Regions from separate parts of the Weissella diestrammenae genome, predicted to be linked through region 1. Evidence: riboswitches for the same ligand, from Rfam matches in the RefSeq annotation. Region 1 holds a riboswitch; the other holds the start of a gene.

Region 1 (5,110 bases):
CAATCCCAATCATTTGCAGTGCCATAGTGGGCAGCATGGCACGTCGAACACGACTTGCAATCCCGCGACCAGCCATTACTAGTAATACCCCAATAAAAATATTGGGTAACTGTAAGAGCAAATTGGAAGCCCATGGATTAAAATGTGCCAACCAATGAATTTGAGTGAGTGTGCCCGGCAAAGTACCAGTGAGAATCAAGGTAATCCCACCAAAATATAGGAGTCCAGTCACGATTTTATGCATGACACTAATCGTCAAATCTTGTGGTACACCGCGAAATTCTTGATTAATATCGGTCAATGCGCGCCAAAGATAAATAAACAAGCCCAATAGTAATGGGGTTACTGTGTCGCTTAACCGATAAATCAATAGCCACAAGAATGCAGCTTCGCTATCGAGCCCCATACCAATCAGCCCGATAATCATCACTAGGTCAAAACTCCCCCATGCACCAGGAATCAATGTGACCAGTCCAATGACATGGGCTGCAATTAAGAGCGGTATGACTTGCCAATAATCAATTGGAAACCCAAATAAAATGCCAATTAATAAGAAAGTACCGACTTTTGCAAGCCAATCCAGGCCAGAAACACCGATGATTTGTCGCATGCGAATGGTTGGCAACATTTTTTTTAGTTGATAACGGCGTTTAGTGATCCATAACCCAATCACCGGTAATAACATACCAATCACATACCATGTATCATGGATTTGACTGTAGAAACCGGGATTAATCACGTGCATTAATAATGCGATGGCACTAAAAATAGCCAATCCACTTTGACTGAGCCAGTATAATTGTCTAAAGGTTGCTTTTGAAACCGTTGTTTTGTCAAAAGCTAACTGATGTAATTTGACACTGACAATACCACCGACATCCAATGCGTTATGAACTGCATTCCCTGCCCATGCTGTTAAGCCATCACGCCAACTCATTTTTACATCCGGACTCAATAAACGATGCAAAATATAATCATAACCAAGCGCAAAACTACCGGCAAATACGCCAACCACAAAACAAATCAGAAATAAGCTCGTTGGAATGGTCTTAAATAACTGTAACAATGGGTGAAAATCAAGATGTCTAATCATCGCCCCTAACTCAAAAAACACAACAAACGCCGTGGCAATTCCAATAATTTTACGCATCATCGCGCCCTTTTGTGTTTTAGCTTTCATATTCCTTGTTCCTTTAAAAATGTTTGTGTCACTCGCGCAAATAATTGCGGTTCAGTTTGCATAATCAAGTGCGTCCGCCATTTAATAATTTGCACATGTCCTTTGGGCAAATGCGCCACAATTGCCTGTGTATGTTGTCGTTTAATAAAATCAAATTGACCAACAAAGACTAACGTTGGCGCCTGAATAGTTGTTAAATCTGATAGCTGGATTCCTAATGGTTCAAACATTAATGCCGTTTGCAAATACTTACGCATTAAAAATGCAGATCCATGTCGTAGCCCGTGTAAAATTGCAGTCAAAAAACGGGCAATCCAAACAATTGGTGCATAAAGACCTGCCAACGAAAGATTGGGGGCATTCAATACCATTGCCGCAACATACATTGGGAAATCATGCGCATAACGTAAGGCTAAATTAGCGCCATCACTATACCCAACTAGAATCATACGTTCTAATTTCAGCTGTTGTCGCAAACTTTCTAAATCTTGAACAAGTGTCTGATACGTTAAATCATCAGCTTCATTAGTTGAACGGCCATGACCTCTGGTATCAATTGCAATGACATAAAAATGCGTTTGATAAACTTTAATCTGGCGTTTAAAATCGTTGGCTCGTCCATTATTACCATGTAATAAAATTAAGGGTGGTTTATGCGATTGTCCGTACACATCATATACGATTTTACTGCCATCCATTGTCAAAATCTGCATTGCACAATTCCTTCAATTCATTCAGTTTCTATGCCATTATCGTTATTTTTAAGCTTCTACGCTTAATTATAGCAGTCCGACACCGTTCCTTCAGCTCATTTGCAACAGTCGGCCATTTTAGCTATACTAAGATTATAAATAATAATCTATCTGGGGTGCTTAATTGCTGAGAAATACCCACTGACCTGAACATGATAATGCATGCGGAGGAAGATATAGGTGTCAATTTTTTAGCATCATGCCAATCAATTCAACCGGCCATCTCCCCTGTTAAATTCAGAGCAGTTAGCCGGTTTTTATCTGCAATTTTTTACCGATTGGAGCTAAAAAAATGAACACTCTCAAACAAATTCAAACCACTGGTATGGCGGCAATCATGCAAGAACCATTTATCCACGCTTTAGCAACAGGCACGCTGACCGATGATATTGCTGACTACTATACGGCACAAGATAATCAATACATTACAGCCTTTGAACCATTAGTTGATACAATTGATGAAGCATTTGGCTTGACTCGGCCTTTTGTTGATGATGAAACAGCTGCGCATCTCAGCCTCAGCACTGAAATCGCTAAACAACCTATGGACGCCAATGGACAAGCATACGTGGCACACATGCAAGCCGCTACTGCCTTATCTCCCATCGCTGGGACCATGGCGATTTTACCTTGTGTCGAGTCGTATCATTTCATTGCCAATCACATTGCCAATCAATCCCCCTATCGTGCTTGGACTGGCTACTATCAACAAGCAAGTTATGCCCGCTTAGTTAGTTATTATCAAGATATTTTGGCCAAGTATGATTATACCGACTATCTATCAATTTACGCTGATTCGTATACCTTTGAACAAAAGTTTTGGCGCAATGCGTTTATGAAAGGAACAAATAATGACTAATTCCACACCACAAGTAATGACGATTGCCGGAATTGATAGCAGTGGTGGCGCTGGTATGAGTGCTGACCTAAAGACATTTACCATGAATGGCGTCTATGGCGCTAACGTTGTCGTGTCAATTACAGCACAGAATACAACTGGGGTGCAGTCCGTTGAAATGGTGTCACCAACCATGGTAGCGGCGCAATTAAAGTCAGTGGCTGATGACCTGCACATTTCTGCCGTTAAGACTGGTATGCTGGGCGATGCCCAAACGGTCACAACCGTTGCAAAAGCCATACAGACATATGATTTTGGCGCCTTCATTCTTGATCCAGTCATGGTCGCTAAAGGTGGGGCCCACTTACTTGAAGATTCAGCTGTAACAGCCGTCATTCAGAATTTATTACCGCTTAGCACCCTCGTGACCCCCAATTTACCTGAGGCCGAGGTTTTGACTGGTACAACGATTCAATCTGATATTGAAATTGCACAAGCTGCCCACCAATTGCAACAGCTTGGCGCAAAAAATGTCCTCATCAAAGGTGGCCATGGCGACGAACCTGTTGTACGCGACTATGTCTTGCTCGCCGATCAATCCGCTTTTTGGCTTGAAAGTCAGCGTTTTGCGACTATTAAAACACATGGCACTGGTGATACCATTTCTGCCGCCATTACTGCGCGCTTAGCACTTGGTGACTCACTCAAAGCCGCCATCATTTACGCTAAGCATTATGTTGACGCAACAATTCGTCAAAGTATTAACGTTGGGCACGGTCATGGTCCGCTAAATCACTGGGCAACCATGGATGCAACACAAGATAGGATTAACATCGTTGATGTGCAAGCATAGGTGATTTACTTGGTACCTGACAAAAATAAATTTCTTCATAATAATGTAACTGTTAATCATTAACCAACATCAACAAATACACAAAAAAGCCACATCAACAAAAGTTGATATGGCTTTTTAATAAGTGGTCAAAAATTACTTAACAGTAACTGATGCCCCAACTTCTTCCAACTTAGCCTTCAATTCGTTAGCTTCGTCTTCTGAAAGTCCTTCTTTAACAACTGAAGGTGCGTTGTCTACAAGATCCTTAGCTTCCTTCAATCCCAATCCAGTAACTTCACGAACTGCCTTGATTACTTGAACCTTAGCGTTTCCTGCTGAAGTCAATTCAACATCGAATTCAGTCTTAGCAGCTTCGGCACCGGCACCAGCTGCACCAGCAGCGGCAACAGGGGCAGCGGCTGAAACACCAAATTCTTCTTCAATTGCTGAAACCAAGTCAGCCAAGTCCAAAATCGTAGCTTCCTTCAATGAAGCGATGATTGAATCTTTATCAAATGCCATGATAATAATCTCCTCTTATATTGCCTTTACGGCGTAGTTTATAGTGTTGTTAGGATAAATCCTAGCGTCAAATCGGTTGGGCTTATGCTTCAACTGATTCTTCTTTTGCCTCTGCCACAGCCTTAACTGCGTAAGCGACATTACGAACAGGTGCTTGCAATGTTGATAACAACATTGATAGCAATCCGTCGCGGTCTGGCAATGATGCGTACTTGTTAATGTCATCGACACCAGCAATTGTACCATCAACCACACCACCCTTGATTTCAAGGGCTTCGATTTCATCAGCGTACTTCTTCAAGATACGTGATGGTGCGATTGCATCTTCGTTAGAAAATGCAACGGCTGAAGGTCCGACAAATAAGTCCTTCAAGTCTGACAAGTCAGCAGCATCGGCGGCACGCGTCAACACCTTGTTCTTGATAACCTTCAACTCTACGCCTTCTTCACGCAAAGACTTACGCAAATGATTAGCTTGTTCAACTGTCAATCCACGTACGTCAACAACAACAGAAGATGCGGCTGCCTTAAACTTATCAGCGACTTCTTCAACTTGTTGTGCTTTTAAAGCAATCGTTGCTTCACTCATGATTATGTGTCCTCCTGTTTAGATTTGATCCTAACTAAGAACCCCCAACACAATGATGTGCCGGGGGCTCAAATTCGCGCAATGCTCATTTTCACTTCCTCGGCAGGATATTAAGGCATAAAGCCACCGGCGTCTTAGGTAGAATCGATTTAATTCATTTGCTAATATACCAGATTTCCCTAGGTCATGTCAACAAACAATCGCGAATAACGCATTATAGACTAGTAACGTCTAAGTTAATTGCAGGTCCAAATGTTGAAGCAATTGAAACGTGCTTAACATAAGCGCCCTTAACTGCTGCAGGACGAGCCTTCAAAACAACGTCTGAGATTGTCTTGATGTTACCAACAAGCTTGTCAGCGTCGAATGAAACTTTACCAACAGGTACAGCAAC
Region 2 (5,110 bases), 310 kb from region 1:
GCCACAGCATTCAATGCATTTAATTGACGAACCGTTGCCTCTGGATCATCAGCAATGTGTGCATTGCTACGATGCAATGGAAAATCCGCTGGGAATCCGTTTAGATAACGATCTGTTAATAACCCTTCAGCTAATGGCCCATAGGCAACCAATCCAGCGTGATTATCATCAAGTAATTGTAACATTTGATGATCCTCTGCCTCTTGTCGATGCAACATATTATATGAAACTTGATTCAAAACAAATGGTGTGTGTAAGGTCTTGAAAATATCAATAATCGCAGCCGTTTGTTCCGCCGTATAGTTAGAAACACCAACGTACAAAGCCTTTCCTTGACGAACTAAATCGTCTAAAGCCACGGCTGTTTCTTCCAAATTTGTGTTAGGATCCCATCGGTGTGCATAAAAAATATCAACATAATCCAAATGCATCCGTTGTAATGATAAATCTAATGCCGCATGCAGTGTCTTTCGACCGGAAAATTCACCAAGTGGGCCTGGCCACATATGATATCCGGCCTTTGTTGTAATCACTAATTCATCCCGATAGGGTTTCAAATCAGATTGGTAAACTGCACCAAACGTTTCCTCAGCCGTACCGTTTGAAGGACCATAATTTGAGGCATTATCAAACGAAAATATACCATGATCAAATGCTTTTAAAATTACTTCTCTTGAATTAGCTAGGGGCTTTTGATCTCCTAAATTCCGCCAAAGACCAAAAGACAGTGCCGGTAAAATCAGCCCTGAGTCAGATACTCGCCGATATGGCACTTGTTCATAACGATTATTTGCAGCTGCATATACCATCTTCATATTCCTCATTTCTTTTTGTTACGTTATTTATCGTTTAGATTTTTACATCTGGTTTATGTCGTGATCGTAAAAGACCAGACAAGTCTTGGTCATTGCGTAATCGGTTAATCGCCTCTGCTACCAATGGTGCTACAGTCATTATTTCGAGTTTCGCAAATTGCTTTTCAGTCGGAATTTCGACTGAATCAGTGACAATTACTTTGGCGATTTCTTCACAAGTTGCTAGCGCTTCCACTGAGCCATCTGAGAAAACACCATGCGTTGCAACGACATAAACTTCAGTCGCACCTGCATGTTTTAAAGCTCTAGCCGAAGTAATCATCCGACGCCCAGTATCGATAATGTCATCCACAACGATTGCGCGACGGCCCTTCACGTCGCCAACAATCCCATTTGGACTAGTAATGTCGCTTTGAACGGCGCGGTCATTAATAACACCCCATGGCGTATCTAAAATTGCTGCAAATTGGCGGGCACGACCAGCCCCAGCATGATCGGGTGCAAAAACGGTCATATCATCTGTTAAATTGCGTCCAAAGAAATACTCCGTTAAAAGCGGTGCTGATAATAACTGATCAACTGGTATATCAAAAAAACCTTGCACCTGATCAGCATGGAGATCAACTGCCAAAACACGCGCAACACCGTTCATTTCGATTAATGATGACACCATTTTCGCAGTGATTGGTTCTCGAGATTTCGTTTTACGATCCTGCCGAACGTAGCCAAAATATGGTAGTACGAGATTGATACGATAAGCTGATGCACGCCGTAATGCATCAACAGCAATCATGATTTCCATAAAACTATCATTAACTTCGCCTGCAATAGGTGCAATGAGATAGACATCATCACCACGTACACTTTCTAGTACCCGTTCATAGATTTCGCCATCCGCAAAACTTGTTATCGTAATGGGCATCAAAGGAATACCCATTTCATCAGCAATTTTTTGTGCCAAGGCATTATTAGTTCGTAAACCAATAAGCTTTAATTCACTTTCCACAGGTTAATCCTCCAGATAATCCTTATTATGCTTTCATTTTATCAAAAATCTGCATAATAAGCACGACAGGATCAATCAAATTTTATGTCATTCGATTTTCATAAAAATAAAATATAGACTTGTCAAATCTACAGATGTCGTCTACACTGTGGTAGACAAATCAAACAAGCTGGGGTGCCAACAATTGGCTGAGACAAAACCCATTGAACCTGATACGGTTAATGCCGACGCAGGGAGCTTGGTTATTTACTCTTAAGTAGATTAGCCACCCTCAAAAGCTTTTTTGAGAGTGGCTTTTTGTTTGTTTGAAATGTCAAAATACTATTTTTAGGAGCCTTTTTGTATTATGCAAACTATTTCAGACAAGAAACAACGTTGGGCATTAAAAGACGTTATCTTCTTAGCAATTATTGCAATTTTCTTTGGTGTCATCTATGAAGTTTGGGGCCTTTCATATAATGTGATTGCCGCTACACCACTTAAGCCATTTGCAAACGATATAACCCTTGGTGTTTGGTTAATGGCTGGTCCACTGGCTGGATTAATGCTTAAAAAAGTTGGTGCAACACTAATTGGCGAACTATTAGCAGCCGTCGTCGAAATGTTTTTGTTTTCCCAATGGGGCGCTGCCAATATTATCAGCGGCTTTATTCAAGGCTTTGCATCTGAATTAGGCTTTGCTGTCACGGGTTATAAAAATTGGTCAAAAATAGCCCTATTTTTCTCAACAATTTCAGCCACAATCATCACATTTATCTGGGATCTATTCCAAAGTGGGTATCTCGATTATCATTTCAACCTACTCATCTTGTTATTTATTGTCCGCTTCTTATCAATTGGTTTCTTTGCTGGTATTTTAGTGTACTGGATTAATCAATTGGTCAGTCAATCTGGTATTTTAAATCGATAATGATGACAACACTCAGTACACATCAACTCAATTTTACTTATCAATCTGATCAACAACCAATTCTCAACAACATTTCATTAACCCTTAATCCAAACAGCTTCAATTTATTGATTGGTGTCAGTGGTTCTGGTAAATCAACTTTGTTAAAACTATTAGCTGGATTATATCCAAAATTTGCTGGAAAAATTACTGCTGGAGAAGTCTTACTCAATGCACAACCGGTTGCAGATATCGTACCTTATGAACGTGCACAGCATGTTGCCATGCTATTTCAAAATCCACTGCGCCAATTTGCAATGGCAACACCATATGAGGAAGTCAAATTTGCACTAGGTAATTTACAATTTGACCCAAACGAAATGCCTGACCGAATTCAATCGGCACTTGCATTTGTTGGTATTACACATTTAGCACATCATCAAATTCGCCATTTATCTGGTGGCGAACAACAAAAAGTCGCATTGGCAACCATCATTGCCATGGACGCCGACATTATTTTATTGGATGAACCATTCGCAAATATTGACCCTATGGCGCGTCAGTCATTACTCACTGCACTCCAAAAACTACAGCAGACACGTGGAAAAACTATTTTTATTTCGGATCACGATTTAAGCGGCTATGATGGTCTTGTCGATTGTCTATATCAACTGCATGCCAATGGCCAACTCAATGAAGCAAGCTTGAACCTACTCAAGGCGCAACCAACAACGGTCCAATTTGAAAATCGAATGAATCAACAGGTAAGTCCTTTATCATGGCAAAATCTACAGGTTCAACTATCAAATACTTTACTCATTCAAGCTAATGAATTCAGCATACCTTACGGTCAAATCGGTATCATTTCAGGTCCTAACGGTGCAGGAAAAACAACTTTTTTTAAAGCATTGACGCAACAAATCGCCTATACTGGGCAAATTACTTGGCACCAAAAAAGCCTTAGTCAATTAAGGCCTAAACAACGAGCAAAAGTTATTGGGTATGGCTTTCAAACTGCTACTGACCAATTTGTTACTATGACAGTTGAAGAAGAAATCCTATTGAGCAAAAAGCAGACACAATCATCTGAGTTTTGGACGTCAACTCGGATTGAGAAATCATTAAAACAATTGCAGTTGTCCGATTTATTATCACATGTTGTCTACCGCTTATCTGGTGGTCAACAAAAGAAGTTACAAATTTTGTCGTTACTTATTTTAAATCTGCCAATTCTATTATTTGATGAACCATTTGCTGGATTAGACAAGGACTCTTTGAATCAAGTTTTAACACTAATGCGAAATTACGTTAATCAAACTGGTCATAGTATTTTACTCATCTCACATCAACGTCATGGTTTAGAGAATTTTATCGATTTTGAATTAACGATGACCAATCACAAACTACATTTATTGGGGGAGGATAGCATTCATGACTAAATGGTGGCATGTCAATCCAACCTTATTAACGCTCTTTGTCCTCTGGTTATCTTTAGAGATTTCCTTTATTAAAAGTATTAGTCTCAACTTGATTCTGATTGGATTAGCACTCATTTACCTGCTATTAACCAAGGTTAAATACAAAACATTACTCCTGATGCTATTCGTCTCACTACCTTTTGCAATTGGTACTTGGCTCTCATTTTGGCTTTTTAGTACGACACAGCCGATTTATTTAGCAGCAGTCTACACAACACGACTCTACGCTTATCTTTTATTGGGCGCCGCCATTACGCTGACAACCAATATTCAACCATTACTTTTGAGTCTTCATCAGCACGTAAAACTACCAAATACATTTACATTTGGTTTATTGGCTGCATTTAACCTATTGCCGAGAGTCAAACAACAATTAAAGACAATTCAATATGCAGCTGAGCTCCGCGGCTTGTCCTATCATTTATGGCATCCGCACTTATATTTCAAGGCAATCGTCAGCGCACTAAACTGGTCAACTGACTTAGCTGAGGCAATGACTTCTCATGGCTTTTCTGAAGGTTTCAATCGCTCAGAACCTGACCCCGACGTTCTGCCACTTTGGCAAGTTATCATGTTGACTGTCATTATTATATTGATTAATATCTATTATTTTAGTATGCTTCCAAAATAAGTATCTACATCACCTCATTTGTGATTAAAAAAAACATGTATCATCAATGTCGATACATGTTTTTTTGTTATTAAAATAAAATATAAATGACCTCAAAGGCGTAATCGATACTTACCGACTAGCGCCCTGATTAGGCTTAAAATTACGCGGGAAATTCTTTGGTATCGGGGCACCAATTTCAATTTGCTGCTTGGTTATTGGTAATCTCAGTTGTATCGCGCTAGCATGGAGTAATAATCGGGAACTAGCTATGTGCTGCCCCTGATTATTTTCAACATCAATAATCGGATG

The links. A riboswitch is a leader RNA that binds a small molecule or an ion and turns the genes downstream of it on or off. The one in region 1 is predicted to bind thiamine pyrophosphate.
Region 2: linked by a shared signal. The riboswitch ahead of H9L19_RS01595 (ECF transporter S component) and the one ahead of H9L19_RS03095 (transcriptional regulator) in region 1 are both predicted to bind thiamine pyrophosphate.

What each region holds. Positions count from the first base shown of each region.
Region 1 is NZ_CP060724.1:610,777-615,886, forward strand. It holds gene mprF (bifunctional lysylphosphatidylglycerol flippase/synthetase MprF) at 1-1,180, opposite strand, end outside; gene H9L19_RS03090 (alpha/beta fold hydrolase) at 1,177-1,893, opposite strand; TPP riboswitch at 2,035-2,122, shown strand; gene H9L19_RS03095 (transcriptional regulator) at 2,225-2,791, shown strand; gene thiD (bifunctional hydroxymethylpyrimidine kinase/phosphomethylpyrimidine kinase) at 2,784-3,623, shown strand; gene rplL (50S ribosomal protein L7/L12) at 3,759-4,127, opposite strand; gene rplJ (50S ribosomal protein L10) at 4,210-4,716, opposite strand; ribosomal protein L10 leader region at 4,743-4,873, opposite strand; gene rplA (50S ribosomal protein L1) at 4,931-5,110, opposite strand, start outside.
Region 2 is NZ_CP060724.1:305,152-310,261, forward strand. It holds gene H9L19_RS01585 (aldo/keto reductase) at 1-809, opposite strand, end outside; gene H9L19_RS01590 (ribose-phosphate diphosphokinase) at 850-1,821, opposite strand; TPP riboswitch at 1,982-2,074, shown strand; gene H9L19_RS01595 (ECF transporter S component) at 2,168-2,731, shown strand; gene H9L19_RS01600 (ABC transporter ATP-binding protein) at 2,731-4,149, shown strand; gene H9L19_RS01605 (energy-coupling factor transporter transmembrane component T family protein) at 4,142-4,819, shown strand; gene H9L19_RS01610 (RluA family pseudouridine synthase) at 4,931-5,110, opposite strand, start outside.